DNA from 2 places in the Providencia sp. UF-183 genome. Region 2 is predicted to be linked to the other one. Evidence: predicted binding sites of a transcription regulator. Region 2 holds the regulator's gene; the other holds the start of a gene.
What was found. The regulator Fur, encoded in region 2, represses iron uptake genes when iron is present. The targets are predictions, from matches to a motif close to ATAATAATGAGAACNACTATCAA.
Positions count from the first base shown of each region.

Region 1: AC4IFT_RS11905 (TonB-dependent siderophore receptor) is a predicted target of Fur. The motif match lies at 5,641-5,663, and genes of this name have one in related genera.

Region 1 covers NZ_JBSICD010000011.1:47,654-55,335, reverse strand. Annotated here, with positions in the region: gene AC4IFT_RS11940 (TonB-dependent receptor family protein) at 1-427, shown strand, start outside; gene AC4IFT_RS11935 (Crp/Fnr family transcriptional regulator) at 737-1,453, opposite strand; gene AC4IFT_RS11930 (ABC transporter substrate-binding protein) at 1,549-2,637, shown strand; gene AC4IFT_RS11925 (FecCD family ABC transporter permease) at 2,630-3,649, shown strand; gene AC4IFT_RS11920 (ABC transporter ATP-binding protein) at 3,646-4,386, shown strand; gene AC4IFT_RS11915 (cupin domain-containing protein) at 4,434-4,784, shown strand; gene AC4IFT_RS11910 (class I SAM-dependent methyltransferase) at 4,800-5,570, shown strand; gene AC4IFT_RS11905 (TonB-dependent siderophore receptor) at 5,799-7,682, shown strand, end outside.
Region 2 covers NZ_JBSICD010000008.1:188,405-196,086, forward strand. Annotated here, with positions in the region: gene ansB (L-asparaginase 2) at 1-507, shown strand, start outside; gene chiP (chitoporin ChiP) at 1,041-2,438, shown strand; gene AC4IFT_RS10090 (bactofilin family protein) at 2,643-3,176, opposite strand; gene fur (ferric iron uptake transcriptional regulator) at 3,852-4,301, opposite strand; gene fldA (flavodoxin FldA) at 4,568-5,095, opposite strand; gene ybfE (LexA regulated protein) at 5,250-5,543, opposite strand; gene tnpA (IS200/IS605 family transposase) at 5,791-6,189, opposite strand; gene AC4IFT_RS10115 (RNA-guided endonuclease InsQ/TnpB family protein) at 6,212-7,420, shown strand; gene AC4IFT_RS10120 (type I secretion system permease/ATPase) at 7,460-7,682, opposite strand, start outside.

The sequences.
Region 1 (7,682 bases), on a different contig from region 2:
GATTAGTGCGGGCCCTGGTGATGTGAATTACCGTGTCTCTTGGACGTATAATGATTTTCGCTTTATGGGCGGCGAGTACAAGGGGAATTACATCGCCGGTATTCCACGTAATATTGTGGCGGCTGAGGTGCTGTATGAACTAGGAGATTGGAGCTTCGGGCCTAATATTCATTGGGCACCAACGGATATGGCCGTTGATCACCAAAACAACCTTGATATTCAAAAACGTAAACATTATGCCGTATTAGGGGTAAAAGGCAGTTATAAACCGACAGACCAATGGTCAGTATATTTATCGATGGATAACTTAACGGATGAACGTTATGCAACGACGTCAGTGGCTAACCAAACGGTGACCGCTAAAGACAGTACATTATTCCCCGGTATGGGCTTTAATGTGAACGGGGGAGTGACCTTTAACTTCTAATCAATAATTGGCGTATTATTTAACGGTAATGTACGAGGGGCTGTTTATCTTTGCTACTGATTTTTACAGCTAAAATAGGTCAAAAAACAATTCAAAAATAGATAAATGTGTCAATCAAGCTGGCTTATTATTTGAGTTAAGGTTTGTACTTAAATGCTGCCCTATGGGTTCGATTAAAGCGCGTTTCACTCATTTAATGCTGCGTTAAGAGGCGCTTGCCTAGTTGACTAGGCGGCGAACCTCTCGCCTTGCCTAAAATGGCTTTAATTCGAATAAAAATTGACTATCAAAGATAAACAGCCCCTAGGGCTAAAAGGGGCGCTGTGCAGAAATAGAAAGTTGGGTCAGATAATTTTCGTTATAAATATGCACAGTGTCTTTTTCGATGTTAATAAACCCTTTTTGACGCCAGCCTGAAACTAACCGGCTCAAGGTTTCATAACGCATCCCCAGTTTTGCGGCTAACTGCCCGCGGGATAATGGCAAAATAATATTAGAGGTAAGTTGTTTATTTTTTAAATCAATAATATAAGCGGCAAGCCGTTGCTCTGCGGAACTTGATGTCAGCCAATCGATGTGGTTAATGTTTTCATACAGCTTAGCACTAAAGCGCATGAGTAATTTTTCCATAATCTGTGGACAAGCGTGACAAAGGCGCAATATATCTCGTTTATCAAGGAGCAATGCATCACCTTCTGTTTTTGCTCGTAAGCTCATTGGATAACGGTTATGAGGCATAAATACCGCGGCAATGGCGACAATTTCACCTTCTGTAAACAAACCAAAAATTTTCTCTTCGCCTAAATAAGTATGGCGATACACCTCCATTTGGCCGTTAATCATTAAGGGACAGTGCTTAAAAGGGTCTCCCTCATGGTTTACTATTTCACCACTTTTAAATTGAATATAACCACAATTTTCAAGTAATAACGCCAAGTTTTTTTCTTCAATGCCCACAAATAATGGGCACTGCCTTAGCGCGTCGATAGATTGAGTGTAGGGAAAAACGTTTTTGACAAATGTCATAGGTCATCCTCTTCGGGCACCTTAGAATAGCTTGAGTATAAATGATAATCATACACATTATCAATTAAGTTATTGGTGGAGACTTAAATAACCCTATGATAAATAATGTTTTTAAAATTGCTGCTGCAGTGTGTACTTTGGGAATGACAGCGAATGTGGGTGCATCCCAAGCGGTTGATTTTACAGATATGTCGGGTGATGACATTCACCTTTCCGCTCCCGCTAAACGTATTGTGGTGATCCCTATCCCAGCGGCCTCCATGCTTGTGGGCATGGATGAAAGTAGTGAAAAACTTGTGGGGATGCACCCTTTTGCGAAAGTCGCCGCGAGGGAAGGGATGCTCGGAAAAATGTTCCCCTCTGTGTTGCAGGTTAATTCCAATGTTGTAGGGAATAATTTCACCCCTAATATTGAAGCATTGCTGAATGTGGAGCCTGACCTAGTGTGGCAATGGGGGCATCGTGGTGATGACATTATTTCTCCAATGCGTGATGCAGGGCTAACCGTTGCAACACTTGGCTATGGGCAGGAAAGCTATACGCAAGAGTGGATCCGCTTGATGGGAAAAACATTGGGCCATAATGAAAAAGCCAGCCAGATGATCCAATGGCGCCAACAGGTGGTGGAAGCGCTTTCTGCCACGACGGCAAAAATCCCTGAATCAGAGCAACCTAAAGTCCTTTACCTTTCTCACTTTAATCAAAGTATTCAAACATTTGGTTCGACATCACACAATAATGCAGATTTTGCGTTAGCTGGTGGGCTGAGCTTAAATCGTGATTTAACCGGGCCAAGAACGCTAAATATTGAGCAAATCTTACTGTGGGATCCCGATATTATTTTACTGGGTAATTTCGAAGAGGGCCTAGCCCCTGAGGATGTGTACCGTAATCCCATGCTGAGTGATGTTGCTGCGGTTAAAAACCAACGAGTATACAAGTTGCCCATTGGTGGGTTTATTTGGGATGCGCCCAACCAAGAAACGCCATTATATTGGCAATGGTTATCCATGGTATTTCATCCAGAGACTAGCAATATTCCTTTGCGAGAAGAAATTCACCAGCGCTACCAACAGCTTTATGGGTATGACGTCACGGAAGCGGAAATTGATGGCATATTGCAAATTGAACTGAACAAAAATAGCCAGCATTACCTGCAATTAATGGGGAAACCGAATGCATAAGTCGAGCCTGCTTTGGGTAATCTTCACTGTTGGCTTATTGTTTACGCTGCTATTGGCGCTAAGTTTCGGGCGCTATCCTGTCTCGTTTTCTTCAGTATTTCATATTCTCTATGATGCGACGGTCGGGAATGACGTGGGGCTGAGCTATAGTCGTACCGAACAAAATGTGGTGCTGAACGTACGTTTGCCACGCGTGTTAATTGCAGGGATTGCTGGTGCTGGACTTGCTGTATCAGGAGCTGCGTTGCAAGGGATTTTCCGTAACCCATTAGTGGGGCCACAAATTATAGGTGTTTCCTCCGGTGCTGCATTGGGTGGCGCCTTAGCCATTTTATTATTTTCGTCATTACTAATAACTATCTCATTTGCTTTTATTGGTGGGTTAGTCGCGATTATTTTTGTTTTCCTACTGGGTTTGAATCGTCAAGGAAGCCAGTTGCTGATGCTGATCCTCGCTGGGGTGATTATTAATGCCTTTTTTGCTGCCCTGATTTCGTTGATTACCTATTTTGCTGATCCAAATAATACACTGCAAACCATTGTATTTTGGTTGATGGGCAGTTTTGCCAGCGCATCCTATTTAAAGCTATCCATTGTTTTTCCTGTTGTTTTAGTCTCAGTATTGGTGATTTTTGCCTTACGTTTTCGCATCAATGTGTTGTCTCTAGGGGAGGAAAATGCGCAGGCGCTAGGGATGAAAATTAATCGGACACGTTGGGCAGTGTTGCTTAGTGTCACATTGATTACCAGTGCCACGGTGGCGGTATCAGGCACGATTGGCTGGGTCGGGTTAATTGTGCCACATATTGCACGTATTGTTGTCGGGCATGATCACCGTATTTTACTCCCAGCCAGCGCCGTGATTGGTGGAATTTATATGATTGCTGTTGATACCTTTGCGCGCAGTATTACGAATGCAGAAATCCCTCTCAGTGTTATCACTGCATTGATTGGCGCACCTATTTTTGCGCTTCTAATTCACACGCTGAATAAAAAGGTGGCTGACTTATGATCCATGTAGAACAGCTTAATTTTTCAATCGGCCAGCGCCAGTTATTCACTAACTTAAGTTTCAGGCAACCGAAAGGCAGCATCGGCGCTATTTTAGGACCAAATGGGAGAGGGAAAACTACCTTATTACGGTTATTGCTGGGGTTACAAAAAGGGTCAAAAGGGCAAGTCTCGTTAAATGCCCCCGTGGCTTATGTGCCACAGCTTAGTGGCTCGCTGTTTCACTATTCTGTTCGTACGATGGTGAGCTTAGGGCGTATTCGTCATCTGCCTTGGTATGCTTCTCCCAGTAAAAAAGACCAGCAAATTGTGGCGCAATGTTTGGATTACTTAGGTTTAAATCGTTTTGCTGATCAACCCTTTAACCGACTCAGTGGTGGCGAGAAGCAAATGGTCATGATTGCCAGAGCATTGGCAAGTGAGCCGCAAATTTTAGTGCTTGATGAGCCAACCTCTGCACTCGACTTAGCCAACCAAGACAACGTACTCAGCGTACTGCGGGATTTAGCTCAACAACGGGAAATCACCGTGTTATTTACCAGCCATTACCCGCAGCATGCGCTGCATATCGCTGATCACTCGTTGTTATTGTTTAACGAGGGGCACTATTTATTTGGCAATTCACAACAAACGTTAACCGAAGAAAACCTTGCACAGCTTTACCAGTTGCCTGTCGCGATTACGCCAATTTGTGAACAAAGCCGGCAAACACAAGGGGTCATTCCTCTGTTTAGATAATTTTTGAATTAATACATTAAACTCATCGAATTAAGGAATATTAAATTATGAGCGATAACACTATTACGCCAGCTGAAGCGCTGAATATCAGCACATTAATTAACTATACCGAACAAGGTATTGCCAGCCGAGTGCTTGCTAAAAATGGGGGCGGAAACATCACATTATTTGCCTTTGATAAAGGACAGGCGCTGTCTGAACACAGTGCCCCTTTTGATGCCATTGTGATGGTAGCGGAGGGAAGCCTGTTGCTCACTATTGATGGTAAGCCTGTGACGGCTAAACCGGGTGAAATTGTGCGAATGCCAGCTAATATTCCCCATGCCGTTGATGCACTAGAGCCTGCCAAAATGCTACTGGTGATGTTACGTGAACCAAGTCATGAGTGCACCCATTAGCTCGGAGGTTAATGTATGGATCAATCATTTACAGCACATGAAGCGGGGCATAAGTTTTTAGCTCGTCTTGGAAAAAAACGCTTACGCCCCGGTGGAAAAATTGCGACTCAGTGGTTATTGAACCAATCTGGCTTACATAAAGACAGTCAAGTGCTTGAAATTGCATGCAATATGGGGACGACTGCAATCGAAATTGCTTCACAATTTCGCTGCCATATCACGGGTATTGATATGGATAAACAGGCACTGGAGAAAGCGAAAAAGAATGTGGCTCAGCACGGTTTAAGCGATTTGATTACGATTCAAATGGCAGATGCATCAAAGCTGCCTTTTGCAGATAATAGCTTTGATGTGGTAATTAACGAAGCAATGCTCACGATGTATGGCGATAAAGCTAAAGCGAAGTTATTACAGGAATATTACCGCGTACTGAAACCGGGTGGTTGCCTATTAACCCACGATATTGCATTTAAAGATGCAGAAAACCCGCAAGATATTGCATCACAAATGCATCAAGCTATTCATGTTAAGGCTCAGCCGCTACCTCAAGCGCAATGGATTGATTTATTTAAGCAAGCAGGCTTTCAACATGTGATGTCCAGTACAGGGCCGATGACCTTATTATCGCCAAAAGGGTTGATTTATGATGAAGGTCTATTGGGCACCATGAAAATTATTCGTAATGCATTAAAAAAAGAAAACCGCCCGCAGTTTTTACGCATGTTCCGCCATTTCCGTCAAAATCGTGGGAAACTCAACTATATTGCAGTGGCCAGCGTGAAATAAGGAAGACACATTCATATGCGCAAGGATGCGCTTAAAACGATACTTAACACAAATAACCTTTTAATTCATCATTGTAATGATAATAATTCTTATATCTAACATGATTATCAGTTACTATTGCGAATAATTTTTCCGCAACATAGTTAGCTGTGATGTAATCATGTGTTGTTATTAGTTCTGGCACTGATAACGATGGTATCAATAATTATATTTAAAGGTTTTAACTCAATGAAAATAAAACACCTTTTTATTCTCTCCCCTTGCTTACTCCCCTTTATGTCTCCCTCAGTATTGGCCGCTGATAACAAAGAAGAAAAAATTACGGTCTCTGCAACCCGCGGTTATAAATCAGTTTCAGAAATGGCACAAACCACTTGGGTGATTGATAATGCCGAAATTGAGCAGCAAGCTGAGGGTGGGAAAGAGTTAAAAGATATTTTATCACAGTTAATTCCGGGAATGAGTGTGAGTGGCCAAGGGCGCACTAACTACGGCATGAACATGCGCGGTCGTTCCATGATTGTGATGGTAGATGGCGTTCGCCTTAACTCTTCACGCAGTGATAGCCGCCAACTAGATTCGATTGACCCGTTTAATATCAACCATATTGAAGTCATTTCTGGTGCAACGGCAATGTACGGTGGCGGTAGTAGTGGTGGTTTAATTAATATTGTGACGAAAAAAGGCCAAGAAGAAAAACAAGTTTCCCTGCAATTAGGTGGGAAAACGGGTTTTAATAACGGCAAAGATCATGATGAAAATGTCGCAGCGGCAGTTAGCGGTGGCAATGAAAATGCACATGGTCGTGTTTCTGTTGCATATCAACGTTATGGCGGTTGGTACGATGGCAAAGGTGACGCGATTAATATTGATAATACCCAAACAGGGTTACAATTCTCTGATCGCCTTGATGTGATGGCATCAGGCACCATCAAAATTAATGAAACACAACAGATTCAAGCGACCTATCAGCACTATAAGAGTGAATCCGATGGTAAGCACGGCCTATATTTAGGCAAAGATTTTTCCGCGGTAAAAGGGGATGGGAAAGCCTATAACAGTGGCAAATTAAGTTCAGATCGCTTACCGGGGACGGAGCGTAACCTGCTTAATTTACAATATTCAAATGCGGATGTGTTTGGGCAGGATTTTGTTGCTCAGGTTTACTATCGTGATGAATCACAAAAGTTTTATCCGTTCCCAACGTTGACAGGGAAAGCGGTTTCGAGCATCAGCTCCTCTGACCAACAAACCAATTTCTATGGTACTAAGCTGACATTTAATAGCCAACCTCTTGATGAATTGACGTTAACTTATGGTGTGGATGCGGAGCACGAGCAATTTCGTGCAAACCAAATGTTTTTTGATTTGGATCGTGCGAAAGAGTCTGGGGGAATGGACCTCACCAAAGCGTTTCAAATTGGCCGCTATCCAAGCTATACCACCACAAACATGGCGACATTTTTGCAAAGCAGTTATGACATCACGCCGATGTTCACCTTAAGCGGTGGTGTGCGTTACCAATATACTGAAAATAAAGTGGATGATTTTGTTGGTTATGCACAGCAAGAAGCTATTGCGAATGGCAATGGTAAATCCGCAGATGCCGTACCTGGTGGGAAAACCGATTATAACAATTTACTGTTTAACGCAGGGTTGTTGGTTAATCTAACTGAAGAGCAACAAACGTGGTTTAACTTCTCCCAAGGTTTTGAAATTCCTGATATTGCAAAATATTATGGCACGGGAGATTACGGTAAAACTCCTGATGCGAATGGCCATTGGAACCTAAATAAAAGTGTGAATATCAATGATACTAAAGTCAAAGGGATTAAAGTTAACTCCTTTGAGTTAGGTTGGCGCTATACAGGTGAGAACCTGCGCACTCAGGTCGCTACCTATTATTCCTTATCTGATAGAAGCTACGGTATTAATAAAGATGACATGACCATCTACATGAAGACCGATAAGCGCCGCATTTATGGGGTAGAAGGTGCCGTTGATTACTTCTTTGACGATTCAGACTGGAACGTGGGGAGTAACTTCAACCTGCAAAAATCGGAAACCAAAGTTAATGGTAGCTGGGAAAAATGGAGCGTGGACTTCGCCAGC
Region 2 (7,682 bases):
CGTAATGTGATGAAAATGAGCACAACAGAAGTACAGGCATTTGATGCGGTTAACGCAGGTGCTGAGGGCTTTATTCACGATGGCAAAGTGACCTATTTCCAAGCCCCTCAGCCACGTGGTGACAAAGCTGCATTCGATGTGAGTAAGTTAGAGAAATTACCCGCGGTGGGTATCGTTTATAACTATGCCAATGCATCCGCTGCTCCTGTTAAAGCATTGAGAGAGGAAGGCGTAGAGGGGATTATCAGCGCAGGTGTTGGTAACGGCAACATGTATAAAACGGTATTTGATGCATTAGCGAAGGCAGCAAAAGAGGATGTGGTTGTGGTACGTGCAAGTCGCGTTCCAACAGGCTATACAACTCGTAATGCCGAGGTTGATGATAATTTATATGGTTTTGTGGCATCGGAAAGATTAAATCCGCAAAAAGCTCGCGTGTTATTACAATTAGCGTTAACTGAAACGAAAGATCCACAGAAAATTCAGGCAATGTTTGAGAAATATTAAACTGAATGTGTTTTAGTCGTTAATGTAGCGGGAGGCAGTTTTCTGTCTCCCGTTAATTTTATGGTAATTCACCATAAACAAGAAATGAAAATATTTTTCAGTAAATTGAAGCATGTTCGTAAAATTGAGGCGAATTTTTGGGGCAAACTCAATATTTAATGTCAATGTGGTGATAGGCTACGCAAAATTACGGCATTATTGGAAAATTTAAATCACTAATTAGCAATTTATTTGTTTTAATCTAATTCAAATGAATCGTAAGGCCTCTTTTATTTCTTTATTAAATCAATTGGTTGAATCTCACCCTGTGAAAAAACATCATGTGTGATAATGACGGTTAATTAAAATTAATGTGTCGTCGATCATATTTTGGCAACAAAGCCAGTATCTGTGTTGATAATTCGCGTCGCAAAAAATAGGCTAATCACATCACAAATAACATAAGTTATTGTGAATATTTAGATTTAAATGGAAAGTTAAATCGTATTTCGGCCGAAAAAATAAAACATAAAAAATATTAGAGGAATACAAGAATGGTTAATAAACATGTCAATACTGGCAGGAAGTTGCTCGTCTTAAAAATCGCCATCGCGATGCTGCCTATCGCGTATCAGCCAATGACTCACGCAGAACAATTCCTTGAAGATTCAAAACTCACAGGTGGACTTTATTACTGGCAAAGGGATCGTTCTCGTAAGGATTTAGACCCAAATAGCGATAAATATAAAAAGTATGCAGATAATCTTAAACACTCCACATTCAATGCCAGCCTAGACTTTTCATCTGGCTATTTTCAAGATGTTATCGGTTTGGATTTAGCGGGTTTTACCGCGATCGAATTATCAAACAGTGGCCCTGCTGCACCCAATGAAATTGGTTTTAGTGACGCCAAATCACGTTGGGATGAAAAATGGACTGGCGACCGTAGTGGTGTAACGTTTTATAAAGCGGCGGCGAAATTAAAATATGGTCCTTTCTGGGGAAGAGGGGGGTATATTCAACCTACTGGGCAAACATTATTAGCTTCACACTGGAGTTACATGCCGGGGACTTATCGTGGTTTGGAAGTCGGTGGTGTATTTGATTTTGAGCAAAATGGTGAGTTAAGCATGTCCTATATGTGGACAGACCGTTATAAAGCACCATGGTATCGCTCAATGTATGATTTCCGTGAAGCCGATGGCAAAACTGGGATCAGCTATTTGCATTCCATTGGGTTTAAATATGATTTTAAAAATAACTTAGTGCTAGAAGGGGCTTATGGTCAAGCAAAAGACTATATGGATCAGTATTTTGCTAAAGTTTCGTATGCCGTGCCTGTTGCTGAACGCGATTTGCGTCTCTCATATCAATTTTATGGTTCTAAAGATAAAGTTTCTGATGGCGGTGTCAATGACGTTTATGATGGCTTAGCATGGTTGCAAGCGATGACATTAGGCTATACCTATGAACAGTTTGATTTTAAAGTTGAGGGAACCTATGTTAAAGCGGAAGGTAATCAAGGCTACTTCTTGCAACGCATGACGCCGGGCTGGGCGACATCCAATGGGCGTATGGATATTTGGTGGGATGGTCGTTCAGACTGGAACGCCAACAATGAAAAAGCATTATATGCAGGTGTGATGTACGACCTTAAAAATTGGGATCTCGCAGGCTGGAAAGTGGGTACATCCTATATTTATGGTTGGGATGCAAAGCCAAGCACAAATACCCAATATGCCCAAGATGTGCGTTTAAAAGAAAGTGCATGGAACTTTGATATTCTATATACCGTTCAAACTGGTCGAGCAAAAGATACGCTCTTTAAATTACACTTTACCAAATATGATAACCATACCGATATTCCTAGCTATGGTGGTGGTTATGGAAATATCTTCCAAGATGAAAAAGATATTAAGTTTATGGTGATGATGCCATTTACGGTTTTTTAATGAATTAAATAAATAGTGGTTACCATTGAAATAAGTATGATGGTAACCGACTAAAACACACATAGCATATATACGTAGTTTCAAATGGCCTAATAAAATAAGAAAATATACTTATATTGCGAGTTTGAAAATTAAAAATAAGGTGGATTACATTCACCTTATTTTTATTATTTAGTCATTATCCTAGTGCAGAAAAACAAATTTTTATAACGAAGCAATTCCTTTATCACCTTCATTATTGATGATAGGTACATCATGTTTTACTTTATCTTTTAATTGCGTGACTTTATCTGTATGAGTAACACTATTTTTGACTTTAGCTTGTCCAGAAAGGATGCCACCTTTTTTAATCGATAAACTGCTGTAGTGAATCGTTCCATGGACTTCGCCGTTATTTTCAATGCTAATGGATTCAGAGGTGCATTCACCTTCAACTCGACCATTAATAATCAACTCTTTACAAATAATATTACCCGTCACTTGGCCATTTAGCATAACTTTAACGGTATTATCTTTTCCTGTAATGTTACCAACGACTTTGCCATAAATGTGGACCTGCTCATTAGAGGTAATATTACCTTCAAACATCACATCCCTCGAAATTATCGTATTCGATTTTTCTTCACTAAGGGTTGGCGTTGATATCGTAACGTGTTCTTCTATCTTAGAAGTAATTTCAGGTTCACGAATGGTAGGGGTTTCTTCAGGGGTTTGTTTGTTTTGTCTTTTGGTGAACATTTTACTTACCTTTTTTTGATTGAAGTATAAGATCAAGAACAGAATTGATAATACAAATGAAAATAAGGTGATGGCTGTATGACGAAAAAACCATCCTATTAAAGTAAGAAACCAGAAGAAAAAACTAGTATTAATAAAAAGATATGTTTTTTTCATCAGTTAATCTCTTACGAAGTACGAGAACAATCCAAATAAGTCTAGCTAAAAATATACAAATTACATCATATAGTTGTAATTTAACTTTTTTATTACACTTAAATTGTTTGTTAAATTAAAAAAAGTAAAACTATATAGCAATATACTGAACTTATTTTAGACGTTAATTAGATAAACTATATGACAGTGATATGAAAAAAAGATGCAAGGTATATTTTAGATAACGTTATGCATCACTATGATATCATTGTAAATATTCTCAAATAGAGAAGGTGTGTTCATCCGTCAAACAATATAAAGGATTTGAAGTGAATTGCAACTTATTATAGAACACTTCAATATTTCACCTTAACGACATATTTTAGTGATAAATATAAAGTAAATGAAAGAAATTATGGATATTCTCACTGAGAATGCTTAATTTATCGGTGGATGGATACAATAAAAAAAGCCCGATAATGGTGGTTATCAGGCTTTTGAAGAATGGGTCACCATCAAAATATGATGGTGATTAATTTATTACTCTTTTGCTTCGTGTGCGTCAGCGTTATCGCGGCAATCACCATCAGCGCAGTGGCCATATAAGTACAAACTGTGGTTAGACAGCTTAATACCGTGACGTGCGGCGATATTTTTTTGGCGAGTTTCAATCGATTCATCAGTAAACTCAATCACTTTACCACAATCTAAGCAAATTAAGTGGTCATGGTGATGCTGCTGAGTTAATTCGAATACGGATTTTCCACCCTCGAAATTATGGCGCGTAACGATACCTGCATCATCAAACTGGTTCAATACACGGTATACAGTCGCTAGCCCGATCTCTTCGCCCATATCAATCAGCTTTTTATAGAGATCTTCCGCACTGACGTGGTGGCACTCAGGCTCCTGAAGTACTTCCAAAATCTTAAGTCTTGGAAGAGTGACTTTGAGTCCAGCATTTTTCAATGCTTTATTGTTGTCTGTCATGCGGGTTTGTCCTGTATCTTAAATCATAAATTTAACAATAATGAGACATTTTTAACATAAATCCAGTTGTCTTCTAAACTGATTTACAATTATAGGCATGGAAAATAAAAATAGAAACCATGCATTGTCTCATTATTTTGATAATCTCTTATAAGTCTATCCAATTAGGATATTTAATCGATTATTTTAGACCGAATGACCGTTCCGCGATGGTGCATTTTGAGCGGAAAGGAATTCGGCCAAGAGTAACGCTTGTTTTTAATCGACTAGCCAAGAATTTCAGCTAATGACATCTCTTCAGAGATTTGTTTGACCCATGCATCCACTCGTTCATCTGTTAACTCCGGTTGGCGATCTTCATCAATCGCTAATCCGATAAAGTGGTTGTCATCTGCCATACCTTTTGAAACTTCGAAGTGGTAGCCTTCGGTTGGCCAGTGCCCAACAATCACCGCACCTCTTGGTTCGATGATATCGCGAATAGTCCCCATCGCATCACAGAAGTATTCTGCATAGTCTTCTTGGTCTCCACAGCCAAAGAGAGCGACGAGTTTACCTTCAAAATCAATTTCTTCTAATGTTGGGAAAAAGTCATCCCAATCACATTGTGCTTCGCCGTAGTACCAAGTTGGAATACCAAGAAGTAGAATGTCAAAAGCTTCAATGTCTTCTTTGCTGCATTTTGCAATGTCATGAACTTCTGCTACGTCTTTGCCTAATCTTTCTTGGATCATTTTGGCAATATTTTCTGTGTTACCTGTATCACTTCCGAAGAAAATACCGATGACTGCCATAAACTGATTAACCTCTTGTTTTTCTAAGAGAGAAAGAAGGAGTGTCTCAACTTCTAGAACTCATTTAGAACGAAAATAAATAGAATTTTATGCCTTATTCTGGCGAAAAAACTTTTATAAGTCTGTCAAATTTGTGTGATTTACTAAGATAGCGTTACTTGAGTATTGTCTCATCAACTTGTTGAAGTTGTGACATCAAAATTTCTTCTATTAATTCACTACGGCTTATATTTTTTTCTTCAGCTAACTGATTCAGTACAGCAACAGCTTCTTCGTTTAGTTTAAGTTCAACTCGGCGCAATCCATTCACTTTATCGCGTTTTAATTGATTGCGTTTGTTGATCCTTAATTGTTCATCCCGTGATAGTGGGCTTGTCTTAGGTCGCCCAGGCCTTCGTTCCTCAGCGAACAAATCCAGAGTAGTACGATCAGTTTGTTCTTTTGCCATGTCTATAACTGCTAAAAGGGTGTGCCAATAATTCAGCGCGCCATGATACCCTAGCTAATCCCCTAGTGCTATAGCTGCAAGGCGAGGGAATAGGTTTGATTGGCGAAAAAAAGCGCGGTTTTAAGAAAAAAGCACCCCTTGCTATGTAGGTGATGCTTTTTTGAACACTTATCCAGTGAGCCGTAAAACCTCGTCCTTCAGGACGAGGATATAAGGCGCGGGTTTTAAACTAACTAGGTGTTTGCTGTTACTCAATGTACTGGCGGATAATGGATATTGGTGCGCCCCCACAACTCCCAGCAAAATAACTGGGTGTCCACAAAACTCCTTTGTAGTAATAACGTTGTGCTATATCAGGGCGATCCCGTCGAAGTAATCGACTCGATACCCCTTTAAGGCTGTTAACCAGATTAGATCTCGCCAATTTTGGCGGATAATTAATCAATAAATGAACATGATCACCTTCACCATCCATTTCAACCAGTTCAACATCGAAATCGGCACAAACACTGGAGAAGTAGCCTCGTAGTTTTTCAATCGCATCCTGATCAAATATTTTTCGGCTGTATTTTGTAACAAGGACCAAGTGGACGTGCATCAGGAATACACAATGCCTACCACGGCGAATATCGGTTTCTTTTTTCATAGACCAAAATATAATAGATAAAATGAAACGCCTACAAGCCTTTAAATTCCAGTTAAGACCGAATGGTCAGCAGGAGCGCAATATGCGGCGCTTTGCAGGGGCTTGTCGTTTTGTTTTCAATCGGGCATTAGCACTTCAGAATGAGAATCACGAAGCAGGGAACAAATACATTCCCTATACAAAGATGGCTTCATGGCTCATTGAGTGGAAATCTGACACCGAGATACAATGGCTGAAAGAATCTCCCTCACAGCCGTTGCAGCAGTCGCTTAAAGATCTGGAACGCGCCTACAAGAATTTCTTTCAGAAACGAGCCGCTTTTCCCCGTTTCAAAAAACGCGGTCAAAATGATGCTTTTCGCTACCCGCAGGGCGTGAAGATCAAACAGAAAAACAACCGTATTTTTCTCCCTAAACTCGGTTGGATACGCTACCGCAACAGCCGTGAGGTTGTGGGAACGGTGAAGAATGTCACTGTAAGCCAGTCATGTGGTAAATGGTACGCCAGTATCCAGACTGAATACGAAGTAGTTGACCCCGTTCACAATGCAGAGTCGATGGTAGGACTGGATGCAGGGGTAGCAAAACTCGCCACACTTTCAGATGGCACGGTATATCATCCCGTCAATAGCTTTAAAACAAGCCAGCGTAAGCTGGCAATGCTCCAGCGACAATTAAGCCGAAAAGAAAAGTTCAGTGCAAACTGGCAGAAACAGAAGCGAAAAATCCAGCGTCTGCATTCCCATATTGCCAATATCCGGCGAGACTACCTGCACAAAGTCACCAGTGAAATCAGCAAAAACCACGCGATGATCGTCATTGAGGACTTGAATGTCAGTAACATGTCGAAATCGGCAAAAGGCACAGCAAAGCAACACGGTCGAAACGTCAGAGCCAAATCCGGTTTAAACCGTTCGATACTGGATCAGGGCTGGTACGAAATGCGCCGTCAGCTTGAGTACAAGCAACACTGGCGCGGAGGTCAGGTGCTTGCTGTCCCTCCGGCATATACCAGTCAGCGGTGTGCTTGCTGTGGTCAAACAGCAAAAGAAAATCGCCAGTCACAAAGTAAATTTGAGTGCCTCGAATGCGGATATACCGAAAACGCCGATATCAACGGGGCGCGTAACATTCTAGCGGCAGGACATGCCGTGCTTGCCTGTGGAGGGAGGGGGCAGTCAGACCGCCCGTTGAAGCAGGAACCCGCCGAGGCGAGTCAGGCTACGGTCTGAACGCTGTAGGAATCCACGTCCTTTAGGACGTGGAGGATGTCAATGTGTTTGTTGTTGCCACAAGTTGGCATAAAGCCCGTTTGATTGAAGTAAGTCTGTATGTGTACCTATTTCAGTAACCTCCCCATGGCAGATCACACAAATTCTATCAGCATGTTTAATTGTGTTTAAGCGATGGGCGATACTGATGACTGTTCTCCCTTTAGAAATTAAAGGCATATTTGCCATGATCGCAGCCTCAGATTCATAATCGAGTGCAGAG